2 linked regions of the Collimonas fungivorans genome follow. The protein of the gene in region 2 interacts with the protein of the main gene of each other region in a pairwise test. Links are inferred from orthologs where the notes say so. Each region holds a gene or a part of one and is shown on either strand. Other genes may lie near its edges. The genes, in order: accC and ribD.

Region 1 (6,596 bases), 3.3 Mb from region 2 along the record:
AAATCTCCGCGCCGAGTTCGCCGCGAGTCACTACCAGCGCCGACACCCGTTCGGCAATCTGCGCTAGCGATAAACCGGTGCGCGAAGCGAGCATTTCAGCTTCATAGTCGTTCATGGCGATATAAGTCGCGAGTTCGATGAACTGCTTCAGCTCGTCGCCGTTGAACATCGGCATGCCCTGGCCCGGATCGAAGATCAACGGGATGCCCTGCGCCGCGCAGTCGGCAGCGTGCTGCAACATGCCGTCGCGGCCGTCGGGGGCGACAATCGCCAGCTTGACCGGGCCGGCGTCGGCTACCTTGTTCTCATGCGAGTGGGTCATGGCGCCGGGATGGAAGGCGTTGATCTGGTTATTGTCGGCGTCGGTGGTGACGAAGCATTGCGCGGTATAGATCGATTCGATGGTGCGCACCGTCTTGCGCGAAATGCCTTGCTGGTCGAGCCGCGCCAGGTAGTCGCCGCCGTCGTGGCCGATGGTCGCCATGATTTGCGGATCGCCGCCCAGCAGTTTCAGGTTGTAGGCGATATTGCCGGCGCAGCCGCCGAAGTCGCGGCGCAAGGTCGGCACCAGGAAGGAGACACTGATCTTGTGCAGCTGGTCGGCCAGCAGCGCATCCGAGAAGCGTCCCGGATATTGCATGATGACGTCGAAAGCCAGTGAACCGCAAATGAGAGAGGTCATAATAAAAGAGGAAAACTCGCTGGTTGGCGCGGATGGTCTGCGCAAATAAAATAATTACGGGATAGAGTTTAAGCGCAACCGGCAAACTTTGCGCCGCTCACTGCAGGCCCTAAGGATAATACAGGTACACCCGGTAACCGGACGCCTTCAGCTGCAATAGCTCAAAACCCAGCTTCACAGGCTGTTCCTGGTCGCTGGCGAAACCCTGGGCCGGATTGGCCGATGCGCTCAAATAATCGTGGGGGTAAACACCCGGCGCGCTATCGCCTTCTCGTTGCCGTCGTTTAAGGTCAGTTCGATATTGGGCCAGGCTTGCACCGTGTCGCTGCGGTTGCGCAGCAGCAGGTTCAGCGAAAACAGGTTGCGGGCCGGATCGACCGCCTGCAGCTCGTTGGCTTCGATGGAAATGCTGTCGATTTTCATGGGCAGGCCGACGCTGCAGCCGATTTTCGCGCAAGCGCCGACCAGCACCGGCTTGAGCTGCGGCACGCGCGCCGCCAGCTGGTCGCGAAAGAAATAAGTCGATTGTCCGGCCAACCCGACCAGCAGTAGCGCACCTGCGCCCCACATGGCCCAGCGCAGCGTGCCGCCGATCCGTTGCCTGCGCCTTGCGCTCAGCACAAAATCGGGCTCGTCGGCAGCAGCCGGCTCCGGTTCGGCAGCGGTTTTGTCGCGGTTCTTCTTTTTGCTGCTGCCGTCGCCGCCGTCCGCTGCGTTCGAGGGATTTGCCACGGCAGGGGTCTTTTCCGCCCGCCACGGCTTGCGCTGCAATTCATCGATGATGCGATCCAGTTCATCGTCGTCAGCAGCGGTGCCGGATTCGGCTTTTGCAGCCTGCACGTAATCTTCCTGGCCGGCGACATGCATCAAGGTCATGCGCGCCATCTGCTTGTCTTCGTCTTCGTCGACATGACGATGCCAGACATTCGGCGTCGGCGGATTGCTTGCCGCTTCGTCCGGATCGGTAGAGGCGGAGGGTTTGATCAGGCCGAACGGCGTGTGATGCACATCGGCCGGCGCCGACTGGCTGGTTTCTTCGGCGATCCGCAAATCCTCTTCGAGGCCGTCAATCGCCGCTTCCACCCGACCCGATGCCATTGATCGGCCGGTGGTTTCAGGCGCGGCTGAAGGTGCGATGACAGGCAACGGGTGATCTGTGGCGACGGCGACTGCCGGCTCGGGTTCTGGTGTTGGTCTCGGTATCGGCGTTGGTTCGGGCGCGACGTAAACCGGGGGCGGCGGAGCGCTATGCTGCGGTTCCGCCTGGGGTGCTTCGTCAGCGCCAAACCCGTGGGTCTGGATAGTTACAGCATCTTGCTCTGGCGCCGTTGCAGGCGCCGGCACCGGTCTCGATATCGGGACCGATACCGGGACCGATACCGGGACCGCCACGTCGGGCCGCACCAGGTGCTCGATGCCATTGAAGACTTCGCGGCAGCTGCCGCAGCGAACCAGGCCGCCGCGCAGCTTCAGCTGGTCGTTGGCGACCCGGAAGGTGGTCTGGCAATGCGGACATTGGGTCGCGAGCGCCATGGCCTGCTTACTTCAAGGTTCCGGACAGCGCTACCCAGCCATCCTGCTCTGCCCAGACACTCAGGGGCAGCCACTGCGCGTAGGCGGCGATGACGTCTTGCGCCTGTTCCGCCAGCACGCCGGACAGGGTCAGGCTGCCGCCGGCAGCGATGCGGCTGCACAGCATGGGCGCCATCAGCTTGAGCGGACCGGACAGGATGTTGGCGACCACGATATCGAATACTTGCACCGTGCTCTTGGCGCTGAAATCTTCCGGCAGGTAATAGGCGACGTCGCAGTGATTGCGTTCGCTGTTGTAGCGTGCTGCATCGATCGCATGCGGGTCGATATCGACGCCGACGACGGTGCTGTCGCTGCCGAGTTTCATGGCCACCATGGCCAGGATGCCCGAGCCGCAGCCGTAATCGAGCAGCGATTTCGGCTTTTGCAGCGGTACATGGATTTCCAGCCATTCCATGCAAAGGCGGGTGGTCGGATGGCTGCCGGTGCCGAAAGCCAGGCCCGGATCGAGTTCCAGGATCAGGCCGTTGGCGTCGGGCGCATCGTGCCAGCTAGGCACCACCCAGATATTCTTGCCGATATGGATGGGTTCAAACTGCGATTGCGTCAGCCGCACCCAGTCTTGCGCCGCCACCGGCCGCAGCGAGTAGGGCGGGACCGCGACGCCGCAAGCCTTGGCGGCGTTGCTGACGATCGCTGCATGATCGGCGTCGACTTCGGCCAGCACCACTACCCGGCTGCGCTGCCAGGCGGCTTCCTTGGGTTCCATGCCGGGTTCGCCGAACAAAGGCTGCTCGGCGGCGGTTCCCAGGTCGGCATCTTCCACCGAAACCGATAAGGCGCCGGCATCCATCAACGCATCAGACAGCGTTTCGGCGTCGTTCAGGGCAACTTCAATAACAATTTCGGTCCAGCTCATCAGATGCCTTACTGTGTAATGGAAACTCCCTAAGGGGAATCCTTATTTCTTTGCTGCTTTATCCGTTTCCTTCGCCACCACCGGCCGCTCGGCCAGTTTGTGTTCCAGGTAGTGGATGTTGGTGCCGCCTTCGATGAAACGGGCGTCAATCATCAGTTCACGGTGCAGCTGGATGTTGGTTTGAATCCCTTCCACCACCATCTCGGACAGGGCGATCTGCATCCGCTTGATCGCCTGCTCACGGGTGGAACCATAGGAAATTACCTTGCCCACCATCGAATCATAATGCGGCGGCACGAAATAACCCGCATAGGCATGGGAATCGACCCGGATGCCAGGACCGCCAGGCGCATGCCACGACAGGATCTTGCCTGGCGACGGCGTGAACTTGAACGGGTCTTCGGCGTTGATGCGGCATTCGATGGCGTGGCCGGAGAGCTGGATATCGCGCTGGCGGAAGCGCAGCTTTTCGCCGGCGGCGATGCGGATCTGTTCCTGCACGATGTCGATGCCGGTGATCATTTCGGTGATCGGATGCTCAACCTGGACCCGAGTGTTCATTTCGATGAAATAGAACTCGCCGTTTTCATACAGGAATTCGAAAGTGCCGGCGCCGCGGTAATCCATCTTGCGGCAAGCTTCGGCGCAGCGGTCGCCGATTTTTTCGATGACCTTGCGCGGGATGCCTGGCGCCGGCGCTTCTTCGATCACTTTCTGGTGGCGGCGCTGCATGGAGCAATCGCGTTCGCCCAGCCAGACTGCGTTCTTGAACTGGTCGGCCAGGATCTGGATTTCCACGTGGCGCGGATTTTCCAGGTACTTCTCCATATACACTTCCGGATTGCCGAACGCGGCGCCGGCTTCGGTCTTGGTCATGGTCACCGCATTGGCCAGCGCCGCTTCGGTGTGCACCACGCGCATGCCGCGTCCGCCGCCGCCGCCGGCCGCCTTGATGATGACCGGATAGCCGATCTTGCGGGCAATCTTGACGATTTCCTTCGGATCATCCGGCAACGCGCCTTCCGAGCCGGGAACGCAGGGCACGCCGGCGCGGATCATGGCTTGTTTGGCCGATACTTTATCGCCCATCAGGCGGATGTTCGCCGGCCGCGGGCCGATGAACACGAAACCCGACTGCTCAACCCGCTCGGCGAAATCGGCGTTCTCGGACAGGAAGCCGTAGCCTGGGTGGATGGCCTCGGCGTCGGTCACTTCAGCTGCGCTGATGATGGCCGGCATGTTGAGGTAGCTCAGGCTGGATGGCGCCGGCCCGATACAGACCGATTCGTCCGCCAGTTTCACATACTTGGCGTCACGGTCTGCCTCGGAATGGACCATGACGGTCTTGATGCCCATTTCACGGCAGGCGCGTTGGATGCGCAAGGCGATTTCGCCGCGGTTGGCGATAAGGATTTTTTCAAACATAGTAATTGGTATATGCGTCGCTAAGAGTTAAGCGTTATCAAGCATTGGGTTGACAATGCGGCCTTGGCACAAAGGCCCGCACTGGCAACCAGAACGGCGGGACCCGGATGAGCGGATGCCGCCGTGCAGGCTACTCGGTAGTTCTCTCGGTACAGATCGCTCGGTACAAATCTATCAACCAATGATGAACAGCGGCTGGCCGAATTCGACCGGCTGGCCGTTTTCCACCAGTATCTTCTTCACTACGCCGGAAGCGTCGGCTTCGATTTCATTGAGCAGCTTCATCGCTTCGATGATGCACAGCGTGCCGCCTTCCTTGATTTCCGAGCCGATTTCGACAAATGCCGGCGAGCCGGGCGCCGACGAGCGGTAGAAGGTACCGACCATAGGCGATTTGACGATATGGCCTTCCGGTACAGCGGCCACTTCTACCGGCGCCGCGGCAGCCACTGGCGCCGGTGCGGCTACCTGGTACTGGGCCGGATGCTGTTGTTGCGGTTGCATCATGACAACCTGGTTTTGCTGGGATGCAGACGACTTGACGATACGGACCTTGCTTTCGCCTTCCGTCACTTCCAGCTCTTCGATGTCTGATTCAGCGACGAGGTCGATCAGCGTTTTGAGTTTTCTCAAATCCATATGCAATCCTTCAGAATAAATAATGAAAAGCTATTTTCGTTTTTATGACACGCAATCCGGCGCTGCAAAGGATCTGCGAACGCCGCATTGCTGCAAGATTATCAACTAGAGTTTCTTAATGGCAAAATCAATTGCTGCATGATAGCCATCCACGCCTAAACCGCAAATGACTCCAACAGCGACATCCGATAAATAGGAATGATGTCGAAACGCTTCTCGCTGGTGGATATTCGAGATGTGGACCTCGACAAAACGGATTGCCACTCCGCTCAATGCGTCGCGCAGGGCGACGCTGGTGTGCGTGAGCCCGCCCGGGTTGATCACAATGGCGTCGACGCCTTCTGCCTTGGCCGCATGGATGCGGTCTATCAGGGCGCCTTCGTGATTGCTTTGGAAGTGCTCAAGCCGAGCCCCAGCAGCAGTTGCCTGGACCCGAGCTGCTTGTTCGATATCGCTCAGCGAGGTCGAACCGTAGACTTCTGGCTCTCTTGTACCCAGCAAATTCAGGTTGGGTCCGTTGAGTAGAAGTATATTTTTTGCCATGGAGATGGTGCTCCGTTTGACGACGATGGCCGCATTTTGCCGTCAAATGACGTTGACTGGCAAGGGGAAATTTGTTTCTGTGAAATTTCAGCCTGGCATTGTTAAATGTTTTTGCAGTAAGTTTTCATCTTATAGCAATGCCAAGTCTTTTCGCAATTCGTCGAATTTGATGCTGCCCAGGTACATTTTTTTCACTGCGCCATCGTGGCCGATCAAGACGGTGAACGGCAGGCCGCCGCTCTGGTTGCCGAACTGCCGCAATAGTGCGGTGGCGCCGGTACCGGCCACATACAAGGGGTAGGAGATTTTGTATTTGTCGGCAAATTTTGCGATGTTGTCGGCAGAATCGATGCCGATGCCCACAACCTGGATGTTTTTGGCAGCTATCTCGGTTTGTAGGGCATTCAGTTCCGGCATCTCTTCCACGCAGGGCGCACACCAGGTTGCCCAGAAATTGACGACCAGGGGTTTGCCTTTCCACTGCGACAAGGCGCTGGCCTTGCCGCTGGCGTCAGGCATTTCCTGGGCCAGCAGGGCCGCTACCGCCACGCTTTCCGGCGCAGCCGGGGTATGGCGTTGCATGCCGAAATAAACGCCGATCGCGCAAAATAGGATGGCGATCGGCACAAATATCAATATGTTTCTTTTCATCAATCTTCTTCTTTATCGATCAAGGCGAGTACGGTATTCAGGTCGGCCCTTAATATACGCCCACCGGACGCGGCCCTGATACTACCGCGCAAATCGTCGGTTTCATATAGGGTCAGGTGCAGGCCCTCTTTCTTATACATGAAACTCAGGGTTTCTACCGGGTCATTATTACCACCGGTTTTAAGCGGCGGGCTGCTGGATACT
Region 2 (6,556 bases):
AAATCCGGGCTGAGCGGATAACCGGCCTGGCGCGCGGCTTCCAGGTAGTGCTGCTGGATCGGGTTGTCGCTGCGCAGGTCGCTGACCCATAAAGGGCCGTCCTGGCCGTGCCAGGCGTTGGAAAACTGTTCGTTATGCTCAGATTTCTTGAAATAAGGCAGCACATCGTCGAACGACCAGCCGCTATTGCCGAGCTGGGCCCAATGATCGTAATCGGAGCGATGGCCGCGGATATAGACCATGGCGTTGAGCGCCGACGATCCGCCCAGCGCCTTGCCGCGCGGCTGGTAACCGCGGCGGCCGTTGAGGCCAGGTTGCGGCACGGTCTCGAAAGCCCAGTTATTGATCCGGGTCGGCACCATGGCAACCGCGCCGACCGGCATCTTCACCATCCAGCTGTCGCCGCTGCCGCCGGCTTCCAGCAGGCATACCGATATTTCGGGATCTTCCGTCAGGCGGCCTGCCATGACGCTGCCGGCCGAACCGCCGCCTATCACCACAAAGTCGAACTCGTCATTCACTGTGCGTCTCCCGCTCTGGTTATATTTATGCGGCTGGACAAGCCAACGGCAACAAATTTAACAGCTGCGGGAAGATCGCGCCATGTGGTGAGTTAGAGCATTTGTTTCAATTACGCAAAATATCCAATCGAGAAAATATTCAATCGGGCAATGCTGCAATAGCTTCAGTGCGCTTTCGACATGACCACCAGCCACTTGCGAAACAGCAATATCTCAAGATGCCCAGCCTGGATGCCGGCATTGCATTCGACGACGGGGTTGCTTCGATAGAGGCGCTTGTAGAAATCGCGGCAGATGAACAGCTCACGCTTGCCGAAGCGCATCAGGATTGAGGAAGGGGTAGACTCCATACCAAAGCGGGAGCCGGAGGTAATATCCAAGTTCGTCATGGCAGCAATTCCAATCTCGTTGAAGGGAATTACACTGTACCATAACTACTGTATATGCATACAGTAAATTGCAGTGTGTCTGTTTTTAGTCACGCCGCAGGCCAGGGGGCCGGCAGCGTGGCCTGATGCTAATCAACGGCGCCAGCCGCGGTCATGCCAGTAATGGTCATGCCAACCGCGGCCTCCGCGCCAGTAACCCGGACGGCCGTAATAAGCCGGCGGATAGTAGCCAGGAGCGCCGTACACCACGACCGGAGGCGGCCGCACATATACTGGCGGCGGCGGTGCGTAGTAGACAGGCGGTGGTGCGTAATAGACTGGCGGCGGTGCGTAATAACCAGGTCCGGGCACACCGATATTCACCGACCAATGGGCTCCGGCAAACGCCGGGGCTGCCGAGAACAGGCTGACGGCAAGCAGTCCGAGCAGGGCAACGCGCATGGGATTTTTCATGGCAGGTCTCGATGGCTTTGAGTTAAACATAACTATATTTAACCTAATTTTCGAAGGCTGCGCTAGGTACAAGTCGTAAGGCCTGTAACAACATGTATCTCTCTATGTGAATTGTGGCTTTTTTCGCACAAGCAGACTTAATCGATCGCCAAGTCCTGGCGCTTGTACCGGGCGATGGCGACCAAGGCCAGAGCGATCAGGAAAAATCCCATCAGCAGCATGGCGGCATTGGCCATCACCCGCGGATAACCGAGCTGGATGACATTCAGGAACGGATAGGGATAAAACCCTGACATGCCGCCGCGCACCATTGCCATTACAAAATAAGCCAGCGGGTAGACCAGCCACAGCAGGCTGTCTTTTGCCTGCAAGCCGTCCTTTGCGGAAAACAGCAGCCAGTACAAAACGAACAGCAAGGGCACCACGGTATGCAAACCCTCGTCCGACAGCCGGTGCAGGCCGGTGAACGGCGCGTGGTTGCGCAGCAGCAGGTTGTAACCGAGGCCGACAATGATGATGTACAGGGTCATTGCCGTGAGCACGCCGGGCCGGGAAAAGAAGCGGCCGGGCGTGGAATCCGGCCTGAGCAGCAGCAGCGTGCAGCACACCGCCAGCAGGACATTGGTCAAGATGGTCAGGTAGCCGAACATGCGCCAGACGGCTTCGCCGTAGGTCATGCCCTTGGCCAGCAGGATCGGAATGGAAATGGAAAATTGCGCGGCGATGGAAAACCATGCGACCAGCGTAATCAGCAGCAGCAATAACTGCGGTGCGGTAGCTTTTTTCATGAGCGAATTCCGGGCATCTGGACTGGCCGTCTTAAGCAGCAATGCCCTGGTCGACGCTCAGCATGCGCTCCACATAGCGTGCGATCAGGTCCACTTCCAGGTTGACCTGCTTGCCGGCTTGCAGATGTTTCAGCGTCGTCACTTCAATCGTGTGCGGGATCAGGTTGATCGAAAACAGGCAGCCGTCGGCCACGTCGTCGACCCGGTTTACCGTCAGCGACACGCCGTTGACCACCACCGAACCCTTGTAGGCGAAATATTTGGCGAGATCGCGCGCAGCCTTGATCACCAGCTCCCAGGACTCCCCCACCGGCTCGAATTTCTGCACCAGCCCGAGGCCGTCGACATGACCCGACACCAGGTGGCCGCCCAGGCGGTCGGCCAGGGTCAGGGCCTTTTCCAGGTTGACCTCGCCGGCAGCGTCGAGGCCGACGGTACGGTTCAGGCTCTCGCGCGAGACGTCGACTTCAAAGCCGCCGGCGCTCTTCTCGACCACGGTCATGCAGGCGCCGTTCAGGGAAATCGAATCACCGAGCGCGACATCAGCCAGCGACAAGGCGCCGGCGTCGATCTGCAGCCTGACGCCGTCCTCGGCACTAGAGCCCAGCGGTTTAACGGAAGTGATTTTGCCGACGGCAGCGACGATACCAGTGAACATGATGACAATATAAAAAATTAACGGAATCGTGCAAGGATACGCAAATCCTCGCCAACCTGCTTGATTTCATGGAATTTCAGGCTCAGCTTGTGGTCCAGGTTCTCCAGCGCCGGCAAGCTGAACATGCCGCGGCCATCGCCCAGGATGGAGGGCGCCAGGTAGACCAGCAATTCGTCGACGCAATGCTCGCGGATCAGCGAGGCATTCAGCTTGGAGCCGGCTTCGACATGCAATTCGTTGATCTGGCGTTTACCGAGTTCGAGTATCACCTGCGGTAAATCGACCTTGCCGTCAGCGTTCGCCAGCACCACGACCTCCGCGCCTTGCTGCTCCAGCAAAGCCTGTTTTTCCGCATCGATGGTAGCGCTGAAAATCAGGTTGCCGCCACCGACCAGGATTTTTGCATCCGGACTGATGCTGAGCTTGCTGTCGACGATCACCCGCAGCGGCTGCCGCGGCAGCGGCGGCACGGTACGCACCGTCAGCTGCGGATTGTCTTCTTTCACGGTGCCGATGCCGGTCAGGATGGCGCCGGCGCGGGCGCGCCACATATGGCCGTCGTCGCGCGCCGCCTGCGAGGTGATCCACTGGCTCTGGCCGTTATGCAGCGCGGTCTTGCCGTCCAGGCTGGCGGCCACTTTCAGCCTGACCCAGGGTTTGCCGGTTTGCATGCGCGTGAAAAACCCGATGTTCAGCTCGCGCGCCTGCGTTGCCAGGACGCCTGATTCCACCGCGATCCCTGCCGCCTGCAGGCGCGCCATGCCCTGCCCTGCCACCAGCGGATTGGGATCGTCCATCGCCGCCACCACCTTGGCCACGCCGGCCCGTATCAAAGCGTCGGCGCAAGGCGGCGTGCGGCCGAAATGACTGCACGGCTCGAGCGTGACGTAGACGGTGGCGCCGCGCACATCGTAGCCCTTGGCAGCGGCATCCTGCAACGCCTGGATCTCGGCATGGTTGCCGCCCGGCGGCTGGGTGAATCCGCTGCCGATGACCTGGCCGTCCTTGACGATCACGCAGCCGACCGCGGGGTTCGGCGCGCTCGACAGCAGACCGTTTTCGGCAAGCCGCAGGGCTTGCGACATCAACTGTTCAACCGCGGTCATGGGAAAAACCTGGAAATCATGAAAAAGCCGTCAGAAAGGAGAGATGCAATGATTGTACAAAATATGCCGCCGCCATCGTTAATTAATATGCGATGCCGCCTATAAGCCTGTTCAAGGCATGATGGCAGCGCGGTTGCGCAGGGTGACCACCCGTTTGAATACCGCCCGCAGATGGCGGTCGCTGGCCAGCCTGGTGCCGCCGGCGCAATCGACATAGCGCTGCGGCTCGATGGCCTGCTGGTTCTCGCCGCGCAACTGCAGGCACAGGCCGATGCGCACCACACGTTCCCAGTTTTGCCGCTGGTCATCGGACAAGGCGGCTACTTGCGTTGCGTTCAGGAACTGGCGCGGCGTTGCCTCACCAGCGGCAGCCACGCCATAGGTCAGCTGCAAGTCTTCGACGTTGCTGAGCACCGGCTGCGCGTTGCGGTTGCCCTGGCAATAAAGGGAATTTGCGCTGACGCCGACACGCGCAGCCACAAAATAAAGATTGCGCGCGATAGTCACCTGCGGTCCCAGCATATAGGCCGGATGGTCGGGCGGCACGGCAATCGGGGCCAGCTTCGCGCCATTGCAGTCAACGCCGGCGCCGCTGGGCGGATCGGAATAGTCATCCGAGCGGTAACTGACTTCGAAAGCGGCCATCCCGGCCTCCGGGCTGCACGAGAAATCTTTCTCTCCCGGTCCCAGCGGCTTGACGAAACCGTGCTCGCAGCCGCGCAAGCCCAGCGCCGGCGTGCCGTCGCTGAGGATGAAATCGGTGACGGGCGCCGTGCCTGCGGGCGAGATTGCGCTCACCACATTGCCGAACCAGGCTTGCCGTAGATCTTTTTCCATCAGGGTCATGGCGTAGTTGCCGTCCTGGTACAGGCGCCGCTTGTCTTCGTTCAGGCGGAAGCTGGCTTTGCCGCTCAGGTAGAGCGTCGTGCTCAGCAACAGCAGACCGGAAGCAATCGCCAGCGCCACCAGCAACTCCACCATCGACAGTCCTCCATGGAGCCAAGCTTGCCTGCGGCGGCTGACGATGTTCAGCATTCGCTGGCATCCGGTTTGAGGTTGATGCGGCCGGTGTTGGCGATGCATATCCTGCGTGCAAATTCGCCGTTGTGGCTGATGACCAGGTTCGTGAAGCTGCTGCTGGCGTTGCCGCCGCTGTTGTAGGTGATCGTCGTCCTGCCGGCGTCGGCCTGGACATTCTCATCCAGTGCGCCCTGCCGCGATAGAATCTGCCGGCTATCGGCTACCAGCACCAGCCAGCCGGCGCCCCAGTCGCCGCCGGCGCGCGTGGCCGTGGCCGCCGCGCTGCACAGCGCATCGGCAGAGTCTGCATCCATGCTGCGGCAGACCAGCACCGCGCGGCCGCGCTGGATGGCTTCGCTGCGCGCCAGGGTAAGCGCGGCGACCAGCTGGCTGATATCGGCGGCCAGCCGGTTCTGGATCACGAACGCCCGCATCGACGGCAAAGCCAGGCCCAGCAGGATGCTGGCGATCGCCAGCGCGATCATGAGCTCGACCAGGGTCAAACCCGAATCCGGCGCAATGCCTGTTGCGCCATCGGGCACGGACGATCGCGGCAAAAACATGAGGGGCTCCTAGTCACCGAATTTTTATTTCATTTTTATTAACCATTCTGACAAAAAAATAGCGCCGGACTAAGCGGCGCTATTGTATTTAAGAATTTACTTCCGTCGGCTCGGCGGCCCGGAAAACTCTTCGATCATGTTCTGGAATTCCGCGACGTCTTCAAAGCTCTTGTAGACCGAGGCAAAACGGATATACGCGATCTTGTCCAGGCGCTTGAGTTCCCGCATCACCAGCTCGCCGACATGGCCGGACAGCACTTCGCGCTCGCCGCTCGACAGCAGTTTTTCCTTGATGCGCTGCAGGGCCTCGTCCAGCGCCTCGACCGATACCGGCCGCTTGCGCAGGGCCAGCATCAGGCTGGCGCGCAGCTTGAGCGGATCGAAATCGGTGCGGCTGCCGTTCTTCTTGACGATCACCGGCATCGCCAGCTCTATCCGTTCGAAGGTGGTGAAGCGTTTGTCGCATTGCATGCAACGGCGCCGGCGCCGGATCGAATCGCCCTCTTCCGACACGCGCGTGTCGAGCACCTGGGTTTCTTCATGCTGGCAGAATGGACATTTCATGATGGCGGTAATCCGAAAGTGATTGCAACAGGCTGTGTCGGCAGTTCCATCTCTACATTATTCCTTTTCGTGGCCGCGCGCCAAACTGGCCAGACTGGCGTCATATGGAGCATGGGCCCGGGCAGAAGCTGCACCGGGCCCATGACTTCTCTCGATTGCCGGCCTGCCCTGCGGCACACCGGCAATCGCTGCATCAGGCTGCGTATACCGGGAAAGCGTCGGTCAGTTTCCTGACTTCGGCCTTGACCCGTTCGATGGTCGCTGCGTCATGCGGGTTGTCCAGCACATCGGCGATCAGGTTGCCGACCTTGGTCGCTTCAGCTTCCTTGAAACCGCGGGTAGTGAAAGCCGGGCTGCCGACACGGATGCCGGAAGTGACGAACGGCTTTTCCGGATCGTTAGGGATGGCGTTCTTGTTGCATGTCATGTGCGCTGCGCCGAGGATCGCTTCGGCTTCCTTGCCGGTGATCTTCTTGGCGCGCAGGTCGACCAGC

Evidence for each region.
Region 1: the proteins of ribD (region 2) and accC interact in binary tests that used the Escherichia coli proteins (3 or more experiments, as listed by UniProt). The link is inferred for Collimonas fungivorans from one-to-one orthologs.

What each region holds. Positions count from the first base shown.
Region 1 is NZ_CP013232.1:1,120,702-1,127,297, forward strand. Bases 2,369-5,358 are described here. They hold accC (acetyl-CoA carboxylase biotin carboxylase subunit), read right to left. Parts: upstream 4,560-5,358; coding sequence 3,177-4,559; downstream 2,369-3,176. Other genes in these bases: prmA (50S ribosomal protein L11 methyltransferase), read right to left, coding at 2,369-3,134; accB (acetyl-CoA carboxylase biotin carboxyl carrier protein), read right to left, coding at 4,734-5,198; aroQ (type II 3-dehydroquinate dehydratase), read right to left, coding at 5,304-5,358. In the rest of the region: CFter6_RS04850 (carbohydrate kinase family protein), read right to left, coding at 1-682; CFter6_RS26330 (DUF3426 domain-containing protein), read right to left, coding at 792-914; CFter6_RS26710 (DUF3426 domain-containing protein), read right to left, coding at 911-2,215; more of prmA, read right to left, coding at 2,223-2,368; more of aroQ, read right to left, coding at 5,359-5,741; CFter6_RS04880 (TlpA family protein disulfide reductase), read right to left, coding at 5,871-6,392; CFter6_RS04885 (hypothetical protein), read right to left, coding at 6,392-6,596. UniProt on the Escherichia coli protein: This protein is a component of the acetyl coenzyme A carboxylase complex; first, biotin carboxylase catalyzes the carboxylation of the carrier protein and then the transcarboxylase transfers the carboxyl group to form malonyl-CoA.
Region 2 is NZ_CP013232.1:4,392,554-4,399,109, forward strand. What follows is about bases 1,872-4,821. They hold ribD (bifunctional diaminohydroxyphosphoribosylaminopyrimidine deaminase/5-amino-6-(5-phosphoribosylamino)uracil reductase RibD), read right to left. Parts: upstream 3,916-4,821; coding sequence 2,827-3,915; downstream 1,872-2,826. Other genes in these bases: CFter6_RS19205 (Pr6Pr family membrane protein), read right to left, coding at 1,872-2,151; CFter6_RS19210 (riboflavin synthase), read right to left, coding at 2,183-2,809; CFter6_RS19220 (PilW family protein), read right to left, coding at 4,027-4,821. In the rest of the region: CFter6_RS19190 (GMC family oxidoreductase), read right to left, coding at 1-521; CFter6_RS19195 (hypothetical protein), read right to left, coding at 686-910; CFter6_RS19200 (hypothetical protein), read right to left, coding at 1,043-1,363; more of CFter6_RS19205, read right to left, coding at 1,501-1,871; more of CFter6_RS19220, read right to left, coding at 4,822-4,950; CFter6_RS19225 (GspH/FimT family pseudopilin), read right to left, coding at 4,944-5,498; transcriptional regulator NrdR, read right to left, coding at 5,595-6,062; glyA (serine hydroxymethyltransferase), read right to left, coding at 6,256-6,556. UniProt on the Escherichia coli protein: Converts 2,5-diamino-6-(ribosylamino)-4(3h)-pyrimidinone 5'-phosphate into 5-amino-6-(ribosylamino)-2,4(1h,3h)-pyrimidinedione 5'-phosphate.